One region of the Stenotrophomonas sp. STEN083 genome, then DNA from elsewhere that is predicted to be linked to it. Evidence: riboswitches for the same ligand, from Rfam matches in the RefSeq annotation. Region 1 holds a riboswitch; the other holds the start of a gene.

The links. A riboswitch is a leader RNA that binds a small molecule or an ion and turns the genes downstream of it on or off. The one in region 1 is predicted to bind cobalamin.
Region 2: another riboswitch for cobalamin. It lies ahead of ACVOK8_RS02460 (ribonucleoside-diphosphate reductase subunit alpha); the one in region 1 lies ahead of btuB (TonB-dependent vitamin B12 receptor).

The regions. Positions count from the first base shown of each region.
Region 1 is NZ_JBRRCU010000039.1:21,270-31,122, forward strand. It holds gene ACVOK8_RS12570 (FecCD family ABC transporter permease) at 1-409, shown strand, start outside; gene ACVOK8_RS12575 (heme ABC transporter ATP-binding protein) at 406-1,176, shown strand; gene ACVOK8_RS12580 (AraC family transcriptional regulator) at 1,243-1,953, opposite strand; gene ACVOK8_RS12585 (hypothetical protein) at 2,158-2,493, opposite strand; gene ACVOK8_RS12590 (TonB-dependent receptor plug domain-containing protein) at 2,615-5,593, shown strand; gene btuB (TonB-dependent vitamin B12 receptor) at 5,694-7,577, opposite strand; cobalamin riboswitch at 7,693-7,929, opposite strand; gene cobT (nicotinate-nucleotide--dimethylbenzimidazole phosphoribosyltransferase) at 8,254-9,324, shown strand; gene ACVOK8_RS12605 (histidine phosphatase family protein) at 9,321-9,853, shown strand, end outside.
Region 2 is NZ_JBRRCU010000004.1:86,228-96,080, reverse strand. It holds gene ACVOK8_RS02490 (LysR family transcriptional regulator) at 1-232, shown strand, start outside; gene ACVOK8_RS02485 (NADH:flavin oxidoreductase/NADH oxidase) at 270-1,394, opposite strand; gene ACVOK8_RS02480 (NAD-dependent protein deacetylase) at 1,454-2,314, opposite strand; gene ACVOK8_RS02475 (acyl-CoA thioesterase) at 2,326-2,730, opposite strand; gene ACVOK8_RS02470 (ribonucleotide-diphosphate reductase subunit beta) at 2,966-3,985, opposite strand; gene ACVOK8_RS02465 (DUF2188 domain-containing protein) at 4,107-4,334, opposite strand; gene ACVOK8_RS02460 (ribonucleoside-diphosphate reductase subunit alpha) at 4,535-6,844, opposite strand; cobalamin riboswitch at 7,116-7,333, opposite strand; gene ACVOK8_RS02455 (DUF2884 family protein) at 7,603-8,412, shown strand; gene ACVOK8_RS02450 (VWA domain-containing protein) at 8,607-9,853, opposite strand, start outside.

The DNA of each region.
Region 1 (9,853 bases):
GCCGGTATTCGTGATCGGGCTGTTGGCCCTGCTGCGGCTGGCCACGTCCTTGGACATGCTCGCGCTTGGTGAGCGCCAGGCACGCCACATCGGCCTGGATGTCGCACGTACGCGTCTGTTGCTGGTGGCGTTCAGTGCGCTGCTGGTGGGTGCAGCGGTGGCATTTGCGGGCAGCGTCAGTTTCGTCGGACTGGTGGTGCCGCACCTGGTGCGGATGCTGGTCGGCCCGGGACACCGGTGGCTGCTGCCCTTGTCGGGTGTGGTCGGTGCGCTGTTGATCGTGGTGGCTGATACCGCCGCGCGCACGCTTGATCCACCGTCGGAGATCCCGCTTGGGCTGTTCTCCGCTGCCTTGGGCGCACCGTTCTTCCTGTGGCTGGTATTGCGCAAGCGTGGGGGACGGGCATGAGCACACCGTTGCTGGAGTTGCGCGGGGTCAGCGTGTTGCGTGGCAGTCGCAAGGTGTTGGCAGGTGTGGACCTGTCATTGCAGGCCGGCACGCTGACCGCCTTGGTTGGCCCCAATGGCGCAGGAAAGTCCACGTTGTTGGCCTTGCTTGCCGGTGATGCCGAGCCGGATTCCGGGCAAGCATTGCTGCAAGGTCGTGCACTGGCCGACTGGCCGGTGCGTGAGCTTGCCCTGCAGCGGGCGGTGATGGCGCAGGATCACGCCGTGCACTTTGCCTTCAGCGTGCGCGAAGTGGTCGCGATGGGGCGCCTGCCGCATCCGCCACAACCACGACAGGATGCGGAAATCATCGAAGCGGCGTTGCTTGAAGTCGATGTCGCAGCACTCGCCGGTCGCGATGTGCAGACGCTGTCCGGTGGCGAGGCAGCACGCACCTCGCTTGCCCGTGCCTTGGCGCAGCAGACGCCGGTGCTGCTGTTGGATGAGCCAACCGCCGCACTCGATCTTCGCCATCAGGAGCGCACCCTGCGCAGCGCCCGCGAGCTCGCAGAGCAAGGTCGTTGCGTGGTGGTGGTGTTGCACGACCTCAACCTGGCATCAGCCTATGCCGATCGCATCGTGATGCTCTGCGATGGGCGCATTGCCGCCGATGGCTCGCCGCGCGAAGTGCTGACCCGCGACACCATCGGCAAGGTCTACGGCCAGCCGGTGCAGGTGATCGAGCACCCAACGCGTGGCGTGCCGCTGGTGGTTGCCTGCGACGATTGAGTATCCGGCGGTGCGTGGGCGAAGTCGTGCTGTTCGCACACATCGCTTCGCGCATTGGCGGAATGACTACTTCGGCGTTGCTGCCAGCGCCCGATAGTCGCGCGGTGTCATGCCCACTGTGTGTTTGAACTGGCGCGCGAATGCACTCTGGTCGGAGAATCCACAAGCCTGACCTACGCTGGCGATGCTGGTGTCGGTGAACAACATGCGGGTAGCGGCCTCGATCCGGAACTTGGTCAGCAACTGCTGCGGCGTCAGCTGGAATACCTTCTTGAACAGGCGCTCCAACTGCGCGACCGAGACGCCGCTCTTGCCCGCCAGCGTGCGCACGCGCAGCGGCTCGTGGAAATGCGCCTGCATGTACTCCACAGCAGCGTGCAGACGCTGGAAAGAAGAGTCCTCGCGGTCTGGTTGGCCAAGATCACGCGAGATGCCGATCAAGCCGACGATGCGGTTGTCTTCCACCAGCGGCTGCTTGAGGGTGAGGCACCAGCCCGGGCTGCGGTTTGCATAGAGCTGCAGCTCAAGCATGTCTTCGATCACTTCGCCGGTCAGCACGCGACGATCCTGCTGGATGTAGCGTGCGGCCAGGTGTGCAGGGTAGAGCTGCAACACGCTCCTGCCGACGATTTCCTCGCGGCTCTTCTTCGCCAGCCGTTGCATCAAGGTCTGGTTGACGTGCGTATATCGACATTCGGTGTCCTTGATGAAGAACACCACGTCGGGAAGTGGATCAAACATGCGCACCAACACCTGCGGTGACAGGGTGACAGCCATGGCGTTGCTCTCCGTTGCAGAGCGCACACCCTGCCATTCCAGCGGCCGTCTCTCAAGCGGAATTAGTATGCTGAAATCCGCATCGTGCGAGCAAAGATACACCTAGCGCGTGGTGGTGGGTCCAGTGGAGTATTGAACCCGAAATGTACGGTCATGAACTCCTTTCGTTCTTGCGTATGTATACAAATCAAATGGTTGCACTTGTTACGGGTTGTGTGGCTTTTTTCCGTCCTCCCGGTTGATCAGCGGGAAGGCGCGCGTCGATATCCATCCGGGGGCTGGTATTAGGCGGATCTGAAAGCCTTGGCCGGTTATGCCAAGGTAGTGCGTGTCCGCCAGAACCGGCGTACGCGATGCCGGGCCCGGTTCGGGTTTGTGTGTGGTTTTTTTGCCTTCGGTCCGGTCTCGTTCGCGGCCATCAGGATCGTGACTGCTCCATCTGCTGTCGACCTTCGCGTTTGCCCGCGCCGAGGTCGGTTGGTGTGTGCGCGAGAAATGGTCGAAGTCTTCACAAAGCCGTTCAGCGGCGGTGCGCGTCATAGACCTGCAGCTGTTGCTGAAGCCGCACGTCAATCAAGGCGAGGCGCTGGGCGGGTGGTCAGAAGCAGATGTTGTTGATTGCTGAATTTTCGTTGGACATTTCATATTCGAGGGGAAGTAAATGAAGACGAACGATCCCGCCAAGCGCTTGCCGTGTCGCCGGCGTGGCCAACTGGCAGTCGCTGTTGCTATGGCGCTGTGTGCTACTTCCATGGGCTCGGCCTGGGCGCAGGATGCTGCCGGGGAGGCTGCGAAGGAACAACCTGCTGGAACCGAAGCGAAGAATCTCGATACCGTGATCGTGACCGGCTCGCGCATCCGGCGTGAGCCGGGCTTCGAAGGCCCGGCGCCGGTGACGGCAATCAACGCGGAGAGAATCCAGGCCTCCGGCTACACCCAGATCGCCGATCTGGTGAACCAACTGCCCAGCTTTGCTGCAACCCAGACCAGCCAGACCGCCAACCAGACCGGCGACGTTGGCGTCAGTGCGCTGGATCTGCGCGGCATGGGCGTACAGCGAACCCTGACGCTGGTGGATGGGCGCCGTCAGGTTGCATCGATCCCCGGCACCGCTGGTGTCGACGTAAGCGCACTGCCTGCAAGCATGATCGAACGCGTGGACGTGGTCACCGGTGGTGCCTCCGCGCTGTATGGCGCCGATGCCGTCAACGGTGTGGTCAACTTCGTTCTCAAGCGTGACTACGAAGGGCTGGAAGCCAGTGTCCGCTACGGCGATTCCTCGCGCGGCGACATGCCGACCTTTACCGGTGACGTGCTGTTCGGCAAGAACTTCGCTGACAACCGCGGCAACTTCACCCTGTACGGCTTCTGGGAAAAGAACTCCGGCACCGTGCGTGGGCAGGACCGTCCGTGGACTGCCAACGGCTACCCGTATTACGCCCGCGCCAACAGCACGGATCCGTATGTGATCCTCGACAACAGCCGCAATGTCTACAACTCGCCCAATGCCACCGTCTTGCTGGGAAACTGCAGCGCGGCCAACGCCGCCAACTGCCTGTACACCTTCAATCCGGACGGCTCGCTGCGCCATTCACAACTTGGCCCGGGCGGGCTGACCAACCTGAGCTCAGGCTTCAACGTGTTGCAGCAGGGCACCACCGATGGCGGCGAGTTTGGCGGACGCTACGATTCCTGGTACCTGGTGACGCCATCGGATCGCCAGACCGTGCGCTCGACGCTGGATTTCGACGTCAACGATGCGCTGCGTCTGGTTGGTACGGTCAACTATTCGCAGAGTCAGTCTGAAGCCTCCTGGCGCTCGCTCAGCACCTATGGTTCGGGCGGCAGTGAAGTGGTGCCGTATTACAGCCCCTTTATCACCCAGGAAATGATCACCGCCAACGGTGGTGCATTCACCGATGGCATCGCGTTTGGTCGCCACTTCGATGAAGAGCTGGGGCATATGCGCCAGCAGACCGACCGCAAGTTGCTGCAGGCCAGCATAGGCGCGGAAGGCTATTTCGACTTCCTCGGGCGCAGCTGGAACTACGAGGCTTATTACTCTTACGGACGCAGCCGCCAGCGCACCCGCGAACTCAATGCCGGTTCCTACGACCGGCTGTTGTCGGGGTTGAATTCGTACGTGGATGGTGCGGGCAACCCGATTTGCCTGGATGGGCCGGCTGGCTGCGTGGCGATCAATCCGTTCAAGCGGCTGACGTCGGAGATGGTCGACTGGTTGACCTACGACACCGACTGGTCGACCACCACGCTGACCCAGAAAGTTGCATCGGCCTATGCCTCTGGCGGCATGTTCGACCTGCCCGGTGGTGAAGCCAAGATCGTGGTGGGTGCGGAGTACCGCAAGGAACGCAACGAGATCGGCACCATCGCCCAGTACGACCCGATCAACCCGGCCTATGACCCCAGCCTTGGCACCACCCAAAGCAGCTTGACCGGCGAGTTCAGCGTCAAGGAAATCTTCAGCGAGCTGAGCCTGCCCTTGCTGTCGGGCGTGACCGGCGCAGAGCGTCTGTCGCTGGAGCTGGCCGGGCGTGTCTCGGACTACAGCACCGCCGGCCGCACCACCACCACCAAAGTTGGCTTGGAGTGGGCGCCGATCGACGACATCACCTTGCGTGGCACTTACGGCAAGGCGATCCGTGCGCCCAATATCGGTGAACTTTACACGGCGGGCAGGGTGTCTTCGGCGTGGATCTACGATCCCTGCAACGACTATGCGTTGGCTACCCGTACCAGTACCACCAGCTACACCGCGGGCAACTGCGCGGCCATCAGTCCCAGCGATACCAGCGTTGGCAACTACTGGCAGTGGAAGGACATCGTCTACTCGGGCAACGTCAACCTGAAGCCGGAAACTGCCAAGACCACCACCTTTGGCGTGGTGCTGCGGCCGCGTTTCATTTCCAACCTGACGGTGTCGGCCGACTATTACAAGATCGACCTGCGCGGGGTGATCTCCACCCTGGACTACCAGACCATACTCAATCGCTGCGTCGACCAGGCGAGCCTCAACAATACTTTCTGCGATCTGGTCAGCCGTGACTCGGCGGGCGACATCGTAGAAGTCGCCGTGCAACAGTTGAACCTGTCGCAGAGCATCGCCCGTGGCGTGGACATCAATGCCAACTGGTACTACGACCTGGGTGGTGTAGCCAACTCCAATGCGGGCCGCATCCTGGTGGATCTCAGCTATGGCCGTACCCTGGAACGCAAGTTTGTCGCCGACCCGTTGAATCCAGATGACGAATGGAATTACCTGACGCTGTGGGGCACGCCGAAGTGGAAGGGCACGGTGCGTACCGGTTGGTCCAATCCCAAGGCCAGTTTCTACTGGACCCTGCGGCATGTATCGAAGATGCGTGGCAGCAATACCTCCACCGCAAGCTACGAGCGTGAGTGGGCCGGCAATACCTTCTACAGCGACTTCTACGCCAGCTATCAGCTCACGCCGAAGTTCAGTGTGTTTGGTGGCATGAACAATGTGTTTGATCGCGCGCCGCCACGGGTGCCGGGTGCAGAGGCCGGCGGTGCCGGTTTCAATCAGACCGGCTATCAGGCAGCGGTATATGACGTGCTGGGCCGCACCTTCAACATCGGCGTGCGCATGAAGCTGTAACGATTCGTGGTGACTGAAAAAGCAGGGGCGACGGGATCACCGTCGGCCCTGCTTGTTTTCACACTGCCGGAAACCGCAGCGGCGCTGCGGCTTCGCAGACTCAGTTGGCCTTGCTGTTGTAACGCAGGGTCAGCTGGTACTCGCGGCCCGGCTGGTTGTACCAGGCAACGGTTTCGTACTCGCGGTCGAACACGTTGGCGGCCTTGGCCTGCAGGCTCCATGCATCGTTGATGGCGTATTCAACGCGCACATCCATGGTGCCGTAACCGGCCAGACGCACGCTGTTGGCGGCATCGTCGAAGCGGTGACCACTGCCGGCAGCGGTCACGCCCAGACGCAGCGGGCCAAAGCTCTTGTCCACGTCCAGACGGCCGCTGGTGCGTGCACGACGCGGCAGCAGGTTGTCGTAGGTAGGTGCACTGGCGATATGGTCGCGCGGGTCGGTGAAGCTGGCCTGGGCGTTGATGTCGAAGCCAGCCAGCGACAGGTAGCCGGTCAGCTCGGCGCCACGGATGCGGGCCTCGGCGATGTTGTACGGGGTGAAGGTGCTGTCGAGTGCGATCAACTGGTCAATGCGGGTTTCATAGGCATTGAAGGTCCAGTTCCAGGCGTCGGCGTACTGCGCGATGCCGATGTTCAGGCTCTTGGACTTCTCTGGCTTCAGCTCGGCGTTGTTGTAGCAGCCCCACGGTGAGCAGGGGTAGTACAGGTCATTGAACGTCGGCGCCTTGAAGCCGGTGCCGGCATTGGCGGTCAGGCGGAAGCCGTTGCCGAAGGCAAAACCGTAGCCAAGGCTGCCGGTGGTGTGGCTGCCGAACTGCTCGTTGTCGTCGTTACGCACGCTGGCCTGCAGCGAGTGTGCGCCGAACTGTCCCTGATACTCGGCGAACACACCGGTGTTGTCGCGGCTATCGGTGATGTAGGCCGTGGTGCCGGTGACCTTGTCCTTCTGCCAGTCAGCGCCGGCGCTGATTTGCTGGCCTTCGGCGAACAGGAAGTCACCCTGCACGCTGGCGGTGTCGCGGCGGCTGTCCAGGGTGCTGACGAAGCTGCGGTTGCCGTTGCCGGCAAGGTAGCCATCGGCCTGTTCGTTGTTGCGGCCAACCTGGGCGGTCAGCTGGAAGGCGTCGCTGTGCACCCACTTCAGCTTGCTGCCGATCACCTGTTGGCGGTTGTCCGATTCATTGCTGGTGGTGCCATCAAACTGGTTGCGGCTGATGGCATTGAGCACGTGGCCTTCCAGGCTCAGCGTGTCGGTCAGGGCATAGCCACCGCGGACGTTGATGGAGGTGTTGCGGTAACCGTCACGGTCCGGCTCGTTGGTGAAGCAGCCGGCGCCTGCCCAGGTCGCTGCGTCGTAGAAGCCGCGGCAGGCGTTGATGCCATCGGTCTCCTGGTAGCCGGCCTGGGCCGAGATCCAGCCGCGCTCGCCGCGGTTGCTGAAGCCGGCGCTGACCTGGCGCAGGTTGTTGCTGCCGGCGGTGATCGCCAGGTTCTGCTGCAGGCCCTTGCCGGCATTACGGGTGAAGATCTGGATCACGCCTCCAATGGCTTCGGAGCCGTACAGGCTCGAACGCGGGCCACGCACGATTTCAATGCGCTCGATCTGGTCGATCGGCAGTTCCTGCAACGGCGGCATGCCACTGGTTGCCGAGCCGATACGCACACCGTCTACCAGTACCAGCACCTGGCTGGAGCTGGTGCCGCGCATGAACAGCGAGGTCAGCTTGCCCATGCCACCGGAGTTGTTGATGTCCAAGCCAGCACGGCCGCGCAGCAGGTCCTGCAGCGAGTTGGCCTGGCTGCGATCAATCTGCGCACGGTCGATGACCTGCACCGGCACCACGCTGTTCTCGATGGAGATCGGGGTGCGGGTTGCGGTGACGGTGACGTCGTCCAACTCGGTCGGTGCGTTCTGCGCGGCAGCAACGCCCGGCAGTGCAAGGGCAAGGGCGAGCGAAAGAGAGTGGTAAGACAATTTCATGGAAGCTCCTGGGCCTGCACGCTCCCGCGCAGGCGGATGGGGAAGGCTGCCAGAAGAGGGAGAAGACGGAGGCGGCGCACACGGCGCTACAGCCGCCGCCATGCCCTCCGCATCGCAACCAGTCGGCTTTCGGGCCGGTCTCCGGACTCGCAGGCGAGGCGGCATGTGCCGCTTCCGTCCAGGCGCCTTCCCGTGTCGAGCACAGTGGCGGTATGCCTGGCCTTGTCCTGCTTACCGTTGCGGGGGCAGCGCCGGAATGGCGACATGCTGGAGTTCCAGCAATGCGCGGCACCGGCTTCCCGTTTCAACCGACCAGCAATGCCGGGCGGTCACCTGAAAGTGCGCGCATTCTATGCCATTGCCGCCAGCGTTGCCGGAATGGGCGGCAACGGCCACCGCACTGCTGCGTCGCTACTCGGTGTATGTGGACAGCGTGGGCGACAAGTCTGGTAGCGGCTTTCGGGCTTTGTAGCCCAGGTAAGCACACCTGCAACGGGATGTGCAGGGCACGTCGGGCCTGCATTGCTGCTGCAATCATATTCCCCGGGTGCGCTGCATTTACCCGGGTTATGTGTTGCTCGGGTTGGGTTTGAGCAGTGACTGACGAAGCAGGTCATGCGCAGCACTGTTGCTGAATGGCTAGAATGCGCGCTGCAAACGCAGTATCGGAAGTGTCGTGACAGAAACATGGTACGGGCAGGCCTGCGGCCAGCCTTCGCAGGAATACCGGCAGCGTGCCCTGCTGCGCCAGCGCCAGCTGACCAAGCCGGAAGGCGCCCTGGGTCGCCTGGAGACCTTGGCGGTTGAGCTGGCCGCGCTGCAAGGCGTGGATCAGCCAGCGGCGCAACGTGTGCCGGTGATCGTGTTTGCTGGCGACCATGGCGTCACCGCGCAAGGCGTATCGGCTTACCCGGCGGAAGTGACGGTGCAGATGCTGCACAACTTTGCTGGCGGTGGTGCCGCCATTGCGGTGCTGGCGCGCGAACTGGGCCTGCCGCTGCACGTCTGGGATGTGGGCAGCCGCGCTACCGCGCCGATTGCCGGTGTGGTCAGTGCCAAGACGTTGCACGGCACTGCTGATTTCAGTACTGCCGCGGCGATGTCTGCTGCCGATCTGGAAGCTGCCTTCGATGCCGGTCGCCGCGCGGTGGAAGCTGCCTGCACCGAGGGTGCCGATCTGCTGGTGTTCGGTGAGATGGGCATCGGCAACACCACCGCTGCCAGTGCGGTAGCCGCCGTGCTTGGTCCGTTGTCGTTGGACGAGTTGGTCGGCGCTGGCACCGGCTTGGATGCAGTGCGCATGGTGCAGAAAAGAAATCTGATCGCACGCGCGCTGAGCCTGCATGGGGATGCGATCAACACGGCCGAGTCCCCCGCATGCGAAGCATTGCAACGTGTAGGTGGATTGGAGATCGCAGCGATCAGCGCGGCGATGATTGCCGCGGCGCAGCGTCGTATTCCGGTGTTGGTGGATGGCTTCATCGTCTCTGCTGCAGCATTGGCGGCAGTGCGCATCAATCCGAGTCTGCGGCCGTGGCTGCTGTTCTCGCATCAATCGGCCGAGCGCGGTCATATTCGTCTGTTGGAAACGCTGCAGGCACAGCCATTGCTGTCGTTGGACCTGCGTCTTGGCGAAGGCTCCGGCGCCGCGCTCGCGCTGCCGCTGGTACGCATGGCCTGCGCCCTGCACAACAGCATGGCGACGTTTGCCGAAGCCGCCGTTGCCGATCGCGGTGGCGGCCGATGATTCTTGATCTGCTGCGGCATGCTTCCACCGGACGTGCAGGTCACCTGGACGGGCGTACTGATCCGCCCTTGATCGACGGTGCGATGGATGCGCTGTACCGCTGCCATGCCGGCATCGGCTGGAGTCGGGTGATCAGCTCACCGCGCCGGCGTGCGCTGGATACCGCGCATGCACTGGTGGCCGGCAGCAATCAGTTCTGCGAGATCCACCCGGATTGGGCCGAGCTCGACTTCGGCGATTGGGACGGGCTGCATTTCGATGAACTACCGGCCGAGCAATTGGCCGGGTTCTATAGCGAGCCGCACGATGTGGTGCCGCCCAACGGCGAATCCTGGCAGCAGTTCCAGGCGCGTGTTGAAGAGCAGCTGCATCGTTTGGTGGACGAAGACGATGGTGACGGCCAGCCGGTGCTGGTGGTCAGCCATGCCGGCGTGCTGCGGCTGGTGGTGTCGCGGGTCTGCGGCATGAGTTTGTCATCGCTGTGGGCGATGCGTGTTGATTACGGCACCCGTGTGCGCCTGCGCGTGGA
Region 2 (9,853 bases), on a different contig from region 1:
CGGCGTCACCCGGCTGGCGGCCTTCGTCGCCGCGCCGTATCTGGCCCGCGGCGAACTGCAGGCCTTGTTCCAGAACGAGTCCGCTACCGATGTGCAGGCATCACCGGAGCCGATGCGCCTGTTCCTGTGCGTCAGCGACCGCCGCGACCTGACCCCGAAAGTGCGTTCGCTGCTGCAGCACATCCTCGATGCCCTGCCGCCGGCCTGGCGCATCGACATCGACCACGCCTGAGCACCAGCGGCACCATGCCACTGGCACCTTGCGAGCGTCAGCCCTGCTTGGCGAGCTTGAACAGACCGCGCGCCTCATGCGGCTCGCAACGCATGTACTGCGGCGACACCGTCAGCTGTGCACCCAAGGCCGCGGCCGCATGCCAGGGCCAACGCGGGTCGTAGAGGATGCCGCGAGCGATGCCGATCGCGTCGGCTTTGCCGTCGACGAGGATTTCCTCGGCGTGCGTCGGCTCGGTGATCAGGCCCACCGCGATCACCGGCGTGCCGATTTCGGCCTTGATCGCAGCGGCCTGCGGCACCTGGTAGCCGGGCTCGACCGGAATCTGCTGGCGCGGGTCCAACCCGCCACTGGAGACATGCAGGAAATCATTGCCGCGTGCTTCCAGCGCCTTGGCCAGCACGATGCTCTGGGCAACATCCCAGCCGCCTTCCACCCAGTCGGTGGCGGAGATGCGTACACCCAAGGCCACATTGGCCGGCACTACCGCGCGCACCGCATCGAATACCCGCAGCAGCAGGCGCATGCGGTTCTCCAGCGAGCCGCCATACGCATCGTCGCGCTGGTTACTCAACGGCGACAGGAACTGGTGCAGCAGATAACCGTGCGCGGCATGCAGCTCGATCAGCTCCAGACCAAGCCGCACTGCGCGCTTAGCGGCAGCGACAAAGTCTTCAACCACGCGATCGATGCCGGCGTCATCCAAGGCTTCAGGCGTGGGATCGCCGGCCTTGAACGGCAGCGCCGACGGCGCCAAGACCTGCCAGCCATGCTCCTGTCCGGGGGCGATCGCACCACCGCCGTCCCATGGACGCGCAGTCGACGCCTTGCGCCCAGCATGTGCCAGCTGCACGCCGATCGGCATGCTCGACCAGCGCCGCACTGATGCCAGCACCTTGGCCAGTGCCGCTTCGGTGGCGTCATCCCACAGGCCAAGATCGGCCCAGCTGATGCGCGCACGCGGCTCCACCGCGGTGGCTTCGATGATCAACAGGCCCGCACCGGACTGCGCCAACTGGCCCAGGTGGATCGTATGCCAATCGGTGGCTTGCCCGTCCTGCGCCGAGTACTGGCACATCGGCGCGATGACAACGCGATTGGAAAGGGAAAGCGGGCCTAGCGACAACGGTGAGAAAAGCTGACTCACGTGGGCGACGTCCATCAACAGTGGGGGCGCCCATTGCACGCCGCAGCGGCCGCTGATTCAACCGGCGTGGTGGATCACTGCGTCTTGATGCCGTCCAACAGGAACGCAAGTGCCTGCGCGCAGGGCATTTCCACCTTCAGCGACAGCAGGTGATCGGCGCGGGTACGGCCGAGATTGACTGCGGCTATCGGTAAACCGGCTTTGGCGGCGGCATCGACGAAGCGGAAACCGGAATACACCATCAGTGACGAACCCAGCACCAGCACCGCATCGGAACGCTGCAGGTGCTCATGCACGGCAGCGACACGTTCGCGCGGCACGTTCTCGCCGAAGAACACCACGTCCGGCTTCAATACGCCGCCACATGCCTCGCAAGCAGGCACGCTGAACGCGGAGAAGTCGGCTTCCAGATCGGCGTCACCATCGGGCGCGATGCCCGCTTCCAGCACGTCCCAACCAGGGTTGGCGTGCAGCAGGCGTTGTTGCAGCAGCTCACGCGAGCTGCGTGCTTCGCAGCCCATGCAGCGCACCTGATCCAGTCGGCCGTGCAGATCGATCACGGTCTGGCTGCCCGCCGCCTGGTGCAGGCAATCCACGTTCTGGGTCAGCAGCAGCTCAATGCGACCATCGGCTTCCAACGCCGCCAGCGCGTGATGCGTGCCATTGGGCAGGGCGTGGCCGAAGCGCGGCCAGCCCAGCAGGCTACGCGCCCAGTACCGCCTGCGGGTTGCCTCCTCGCCCATGAAGGCCTGGTAGGTTACCGGCGGTGTGCGCTTCCATTGGCCATCGCTGTCGCGGTAGTCGGGGATGCCGGAGTCGGTGCTGCAACCAGCACCGGTGACCACGAACAGACGCCGATGGCCGGCAATGAACTGCGGCAGTTCGGTGATTACCGCTGACGACAAGCGCCCGGTCTGTGCCGATGAAGTGGTCATCGCCGTGCGGCTCAGGCCTGCGTCGGCAGCGTCGGCACCGTGGTCGGATGACCTTCGCCATCGAGCGCGATCATCACGAAGGTGCCCTTGGTGCACAGCGCACGTTCGCCGTTATGCAGGTCTTCGGCGATCAGCTCGACTTCCACATGCATCGAGCTGCGGCCAACCTTGACCACCCGGCCGATGGTTTCCACCATCTGCCCGATACGGATCGGCAGCTTGAAGTCGACCTGGTCCGAGCGCGCGGTGACCACCGTGCAACGCGAATAACGGGCGGCGGCGAGAAAGGCCGCCTTATCCATCCACGCCAATGCCTGGCCGCCGAACAGCGTGCCCATATGGTTGGTGTGGTTGGGGAACACGATTTCCGCCATGCGGACTTCGACCGGCGGATTGGTTTCGACGATGGGCGTCATGGAGGCATCACCTGTAAGTTGGTGCCGATGATACGCCCGCAAAGCTGTGCAGCCGGTGAGTGCTCTGCCCCCTCCCTTCGGCGCAGCCGAGGGGAGGGCTGGGGAGGGGTGCCGTTGCTGTTGCTGTTGCTGTTGCCGGTGGTTTCCGCAAGAAACTGCAATCGGACGCTACGTGTAGAGCCCAAAGCACCCCTCCCCAACCCTCCCCTGCGCTTCGCGCAAGGGAGGGAGCAAATCAGAACGCCATATCAAACGCCACTTCACCCTGCACGCCCACCTGGTAGGCAGAAGCGCGGCGCTCGAAGAAGTTGGTCAGTTCCTGCACATCCTGCAGTTCCATGAACGGCAGCGGGTTGCGCACGTTGTACTTCTTGGCCATGCCCAGCTTGAGAAAATGGTTGTCGGCGCAGTGTTGCAGGTACTCGCGCATGTCGCGGGTGGAGATGCCGGCCACACCGCCGGACAGCACGTCCTCGGCGAACTGCACTTCGCACTCGATGGCCTCTTCCAGCATCTGGTAGACCTCCTGCTCCATCTTCGCGTCGAACAGATCGGGTTCTTCGGCGCGGATTTTGCGCACACATTCGAACGCGAACTCCATGTGGCAACTCTCGTCGCGGAACACCCAGTTGGTGCCCGAGGCCAGGCCCGGCAGCAGGCCGCGCGAACGGAAGTAGTACACGTAGGCGAAGGCGGCAAAGAAGAACAGGCCTTCGATGCAGGCGGCAAAGCAGATCTGGTTGAGCAGGAATTGGCGGCGGTCGTCGCGGGTTTCCAGACGCTTGGTTTCCTGCAGCGCATCGATCCACTTGAAGCAGAACGCAGCCTTCTTCTTGATCGAGTCGATGTTCTCAACGGCGGCGAAGGCCTTGAAGCGCTCTTCCGGATCCGGCAGGTAGTTGTCCAGCAGAGTCAGGTAGAACTGCACGTGCAGCGCTTCTTCATACAGCTGGCGCGACAGGTACATGCGCGCTTCCGGCGCATTGAGGTGCTGGTACAGGTTCAGCACCAGGTTGTTCGACACGATCGAGTCGCCGGTGGCGAAGAACGCGACCAGGCGATGGATCAGGTGCTGGTCGGCCGGCGACATCTTCTGGTGCAGGTCGGTGATGTCGATCTGGAAATTGATCTCCTCCACCGTCCAGGTGTTCTTGATGGCGTTGCGGTACATCTCGTAGAAGTCCGGGTAACGCATCGGACGCAGGGTCAGCTCGAAGCCGGGATCGAGCAGCATCTGATTGGGGCTTTCAGACATGGGAAAACTCTCATGTGTCAGCATCGGCGAACCGGTACTGCAGGTGGAAAAGACAGGAAACTTCAGGCACTTCCATGTGCCTCCTACAAAACGTGGCGTCGGCGGTTGCTAGTTGAGGAAATTAGCGTTCAGTATCCCGGGGCGGGAAAGGATCGTGACCTGGAGCGATCGTATCTTTGCTTCGAATCAATCCATCGCGACCCTTTGTCGTCAACTCCCCACCACCTTGGTTAACTAGCATCTGTCGAGCACTCCGCTCGGCGCCAGCCTGGGTCCGGTGCAAGCTGGAGGCACGGCTGGCATCGTTGCGTTTATTTGCCCATTGACCGTCGTCGCGACGGTAGACCATTCGATCTTGATCCTTGCTCATAAATTTTTGCCTTTGAGTTCTAAGTGCTCGGGCTAAAACTTTGATCAGACCACTGTTAACGGTATAGTCAACCCGCTTCTTAGTCGAAGTGGCAGATCAAAGACGCCCCGCCCAAGCGGTCAAGAGCGTTTTGTGAAGCATCAAAGGGCCCCGAACTCCAATTCGGGGCCCTTTTTTTGTTACTGGCAGGCCTCGCAGGCTTCTGGGTTTTCCAGCGAGCAGGCCACGGCTTCAACCGGGGTGTAGCTGCTGACCGTGGTCTTGGCGATCTTGGTGGCCGGACGCGAGCGCAGGTAGTACGTGGTCTTGATGCCCTGCTTCCAGGCGTACATGTACATGGACGACATCGCGCCGATGTTCGGGCTCTCCATGAACAGGTTGAGCGAGGCCGACTGGTCGATATAGGCACCGCGCGCGGCGGCCATGTCGATCAGCGAACGCATCGGCAGTTCCCATGCGGTGCGGTAGATGTGGCGCAGGGTTTCCGGGATCTGCGCCAGGCTCTGGATGGAACCGTCGGCCAGCTTGATCGCATCGCGCACTTCCGGCGTCCACAGGCCCAGCTGCTTCAGCTCGGCAACCAGGTGACGGTTGATCTGCAGGAAGTCGCCCGACAGGGTCTCGCGCTTGAACAGGTTGGACACCTGCGGCTCGACGCACTCATAGCAACCGGCAATCGAGGCGATGGTCGCGGTCGGCGCGATCGCGATGATCAGCGAGTTGCGCAGGCCATGCTGCTTGATGCGCTCACGCAGTGCGTCCCAACGCTCGACGTCGTCCGGCACCACGTTCCAGGCATCGAACTGCAGCTCGCCGTGGGCAGCGCGGGTGTCGTTGAACGAGGGATGCTTGCCGCGTTCCTGGGCCAGTTCGCAGGATACTTCCAGCGCGTGGAAATAGATGGCCTCGGCGATCTTGGTCGACAGCGCGCGTGCTTCGGCGGAGTCGAAGGCCATGCGCTTGCGGAAGAACACGTCCTGCAGGCCCATGCAGCCCAGGCCGACCGGGCGCCAGCGCAGGTTGCCGCGGCGTGCGGTTTCGATCGGGTAGAAGTTCAGGTCGATGACGCGGTCGAGCTGGCGCACGGCCAGGCGCACGGTCTCGGCCAGCTTCTCGAAATCGAAATCGCCATGCGCGTCGAGGTGGTTGCCGAGGTTGATCGAGCCCAGGTTGCAGACTGCGGTCTCGTCGTTGGAGGTGATCTCCAGGATCTCGGTGCACAGGTTGGACAGGTGGATCACGTTGCCGGCGCGCAGGGTCTGGTTGCTGGCAAGGTTGCACTTGTCCTTGAAGGTCATCCAGCCGTTGCCGGTCTCGGCCAGGGTGCGCATCATCCGCGAATACAGCTTGCGTGCCGACACGGTCTTGCGCGCCTTGCCCTGGGTTTCGGCCTGTACATAGGCCTGCTCGAAGGCCGGGCCGAACAGATCGGTCAACTCCGGCACCACGCGCGGATCGAACAGCGACCATTCCTGGTCGGCCTCGACGCGCTGCATGAACAGGTCCGGCACCCAGTTGGCCAGATTGAGGTTATGCGTACGACGCGAATCATCACCGGCGTTGTCGCGCAGTTCGAGGAAGTCCTCGATGTCGGCGTGCCAGGTTTCCAGATAGACGCAGGCCGCGCCCTTGCGCTTGCCGCCCTGGTTGACCGCAGCCACAGAGGAATCCAGCGTCTTCAGCCACGGCACGATGCCGTTGGAGTGGCCGTTGGTGGACTTGATCAGCGAGCCACGCGAACGCACGCGGGTATAGCTGACGCCGATGCCACCGCTGAACTTGGACAGCTGCGCGATGTCGGCATAGCGGTCGTAGATGGATTCCAGCGAATCCTGCGGCGAGTCCAGCAGGAAGCACGAGGACAGCTGCTCGTGGCTGGTGCCGGCATTGAACAGGGTCGGGCTGGACGGCAGGTAATCCAGGCTGCCCAGACGCTGGTACAGCGCCAGTGCTTCGGGCACATCCTCGCTCAGCGCGCTGGCGATGCGCAGGAAGAACTGCTGCGGGGTTTCGATGACCTTGCGCGAATGCGGATGCCGCAGCAGGTAGCGGTCATACATGGTGCGCAGGCCGAAGTAATCGAAGTTCAGGTCATAGGACGGATCGATCGCGTCGTTGAGCTTGCGTGCGTTGACCTGCACGAAGTTGAGCAGGCGGTCGTTGATCAGGCCGACTTCGTGGCCACGGCCGACCGACTGCGAGAACGCATGGATTTCCTGGCCGGAGACTTCCTTGCCGATGAAGTTGGCCAGCAGGCGTGCAGCCAGGCGGCCGTACTCGGGCTCTTCGCCGATCAGCAGGGCGGCGGTACGGATCGACAGCTCGTCCAGTTCCTGGGTGCTGGCGCCGTTGTACAGGCCGGAGATGGTGCGCGTGGCCACCCGCATAGGGTCCACCGCGTGCAGGCCTTCGCAGCAACGCTGGATGGCGCGGACAATCTTGTTGAGGTCTACCGGCTCGGTGCTGCCATTGCGCTTGGTCACGCTCATGGCGGTGGCGGTTGGCGGCGGGGTCAGTTCAAAACCGGCTTCAGCCGGAGCGACGTCAGTATGAGTGGCAGTCACGACGATGGTGTCCTTGCAAACGTTATGCACGCAGCTCCTGCCCGCGCAGGAAGCAGAGCCGGTACGGAGCAGCGAGCATGGAAGGACGGCGTCGCAGCAGCCGCGACAGCGCACGACCAAGGGTCGGCAGCAGCCACGGCACCACGTCACCAGCCGTCTTCCCCTCGAAGACACCGCAGCCGGCACCACGCGGTGTGCATCGCGTGGCTGTCGGCAGGTCTTCGGACTCATGGGCAGGAAGGCGGGGGCCTTCTCCTACTCCGCCGCTTCCCAAGGCGTTTGCCTCAGTGCTGTTGGCGGGGTCGTTCCCAATTACCGCTGCGGGGCAGTGCCGGACTAGCCTTGAAGGCATCACCAGCTTCCCTATTAATCCGACGGAAAAATCCCGTCAGAACCGACGGAGCACAAGATAGTGGGGGTGTATGACAGGGTCAACACCAAATCTAGTATTTCTTTGCCAAGCCTTGCGGCACAAGGCTTGGACTGTATGCCGCCCGGGCCAGACACTCGAACCTGCTCGAACGGAATGCGCAGTCAAGCCTTTTGCAGAGTTTTTTTGTAGGGAAACCACCTGACTTGACTACGTAAATTTCTGATGAAATTCCGGGCGTGACTTCCGGCCTGCGCAGCCGTCGCTGCAAGCGGCCAAGCTGGCGGCACCCTTCCGCCACGAGCTCGCCGCCATGCGCCTGCCGCCCATCGCCACCTCGCTGGCCCTGCTGCTGCCGCTGATGGCTCAGGCCGCTACGGTCAAGGCACCGGAGCTGTCCGCCGATCAATGTGGCGTGTCCACCGACTACAACGTCCTGGTGGATGGCGGCGGCATCTGGCTGCGCCGCGATACCCTGCCGATGCGCGAGATCGTGTTCCACGACGGCCAGCTGAGCATCGACAACCGCATGCAGACGGTATCGGCCGCGGATGCACAACGCCTGCGCGCACTGGAGAACGGCGTGCGCCAGCTGATGCCGGCGGTCACCGGCATTGCCAACGAGTCGGTTGGCATCAGCTTCGATACGTTGGACTCGGTTTACGAAGGCCTCACCGGCAACGCCAACTCCCGCAAAGTGCGCAAGTTGCGCAAGGAGGCCGAACGTTTTGTCGAACAGACCATCGGCCGCGGCCGCTGGGACCAGGACCTGTTCCATGAAGGTTTCGAAGCACGGGTGCAGGATGCCGCCGAGAGCCTGAGCGGCTCCATCGCCCGCAGCATGCTGTGGGCGGTATTCACCGGTGGTGAGGACAAGCTGGATGCGCGCGCGGACAAACTCGACGCCGAACTGGAGCAACGCCTGGAAGGACGCGCTGCCGCCTTGGAGCAGCACGCGCGCTCGTTGTGCACGCAGGTACAGGCGCTGGATAGGCTGCAGTCGGCACTGGAGTTCCGTTTTGATGGCCAGCCGCTGCAGATGATGCGCGTGAGTGGTGATACCGCGACGATGGCAGCAAGCGATGACCGTCAGGGCGACAGCATTCCGTTGCCAGCGCGGTAAAGCCCGCTTTTGGTAGTGCCGAGCCTTGCTCGGCAGGGGCATCACCGGTAAAGCCCATGCCGAGCATGGCTCGGCACTGCAGGGCTTGGCTTTGTAGGAGCGGCGTAAGCCGCGAAGCTGGCAAAGCCTGAAGATCAAAAGCTTACCCCTCCCCAACCCTCCCCTTGCCTACGGCAAAGGGAGGGGGCAGAAGCTCAGCCCTTCGGCAACTGCGCCAACTCCTCGCGCACCAGCTTCACCACCAGCTTGTCCAGGGTGTCGACCGAATAGTTCTCCACCTCATGCACGGTCTCGCTGCCCGGTCCGCTGGAGGGATTGCTGGCATCCTTGTAGGTCAGGAAGATGAAACGCCCGCCGGTGTACTGCGCGATCTGCCGCTGCGCGATCTCACCGGTGGTGTCCTGGCCGGATGCGGCAACGCTCAACACCTTGATGCCCTTGCCCAGCGCGGCCAGCATGGTCTGTTCGTAGTGCGGCTGCGGGTAATCCATGTGCGGCGGCGCATCGGCCAGCGACACCAGTAGGCGCGTAGTCGAGGCACCGCGCCAGTTCATCGCCTGCACGGCATGGTCGAAGGCCTCGTTCATTGCTTCCGGGTAATCACCGCCGCCATTGGCCTGCACGCCATTCAGCACTTTCTGAAAGCCAGCAACGTTGTTGCTCAGGTCCCAGCCACGCACGAAGTACTCGTCGCCGCGATCACGGTAGGTCACCAGCCCCAGGCAGATGTCCGGGTTGGACGGCAGCTGGGCGATATCGCGGACGATGCCCTGTAGCGTATCGCGCAGCTTGTCTATTTCATCGGCCATCGAGCCGGTGGCGTCGACCATGAACACCAGGTCGAGCTTGGCCCGCGCCGGCAGCGGTGCATCGGCCACCACTACCTGCACGGCATTCTTCTGCCCGCGCTGCAGGACCGAGGTCACCGTCTTGCCGGCGCGCCGCACCTGTATCTGGTAGCTGGCCGAATCGCGATCATCGAAGGCATTCGGGTGAACCCAGACCTGGCCACCGGCATCGGTACGCGCCCACATGCGCGCACCATTACGGGCCGTGACCGCCACTTCCGCGTCCGGCACCGGCCGACCCTGCGCATCGACCACCTGCAGGCGCTGGCGCACGCTGATATCGCGACCAAGATCATTGGCTTCTTCATGGCCCTGCAGGAACTGCTGGAATGCGGTGAAGTCAGCGTTGTCATCGACGACACCGGCAGTGACTGGCGCCTGCTGCTGCCGCACGTTGCCAGTGGTGGTGATCGAAGCCATCGGCATTTCCGCTGCCGCATAACTGGCATCGGCAGCGGCCTCGGCACGGGCTGCCAGCGACGGTGGAGGTGGCGGCGCAGCAGGCGCTGGCATGGGAGCCATCATCTTCGTGTCCGCCCTGTAGCTGTCCCCCGTGCGCATACGCACCTCGCCCGCAGCGATATTGTGCTGCT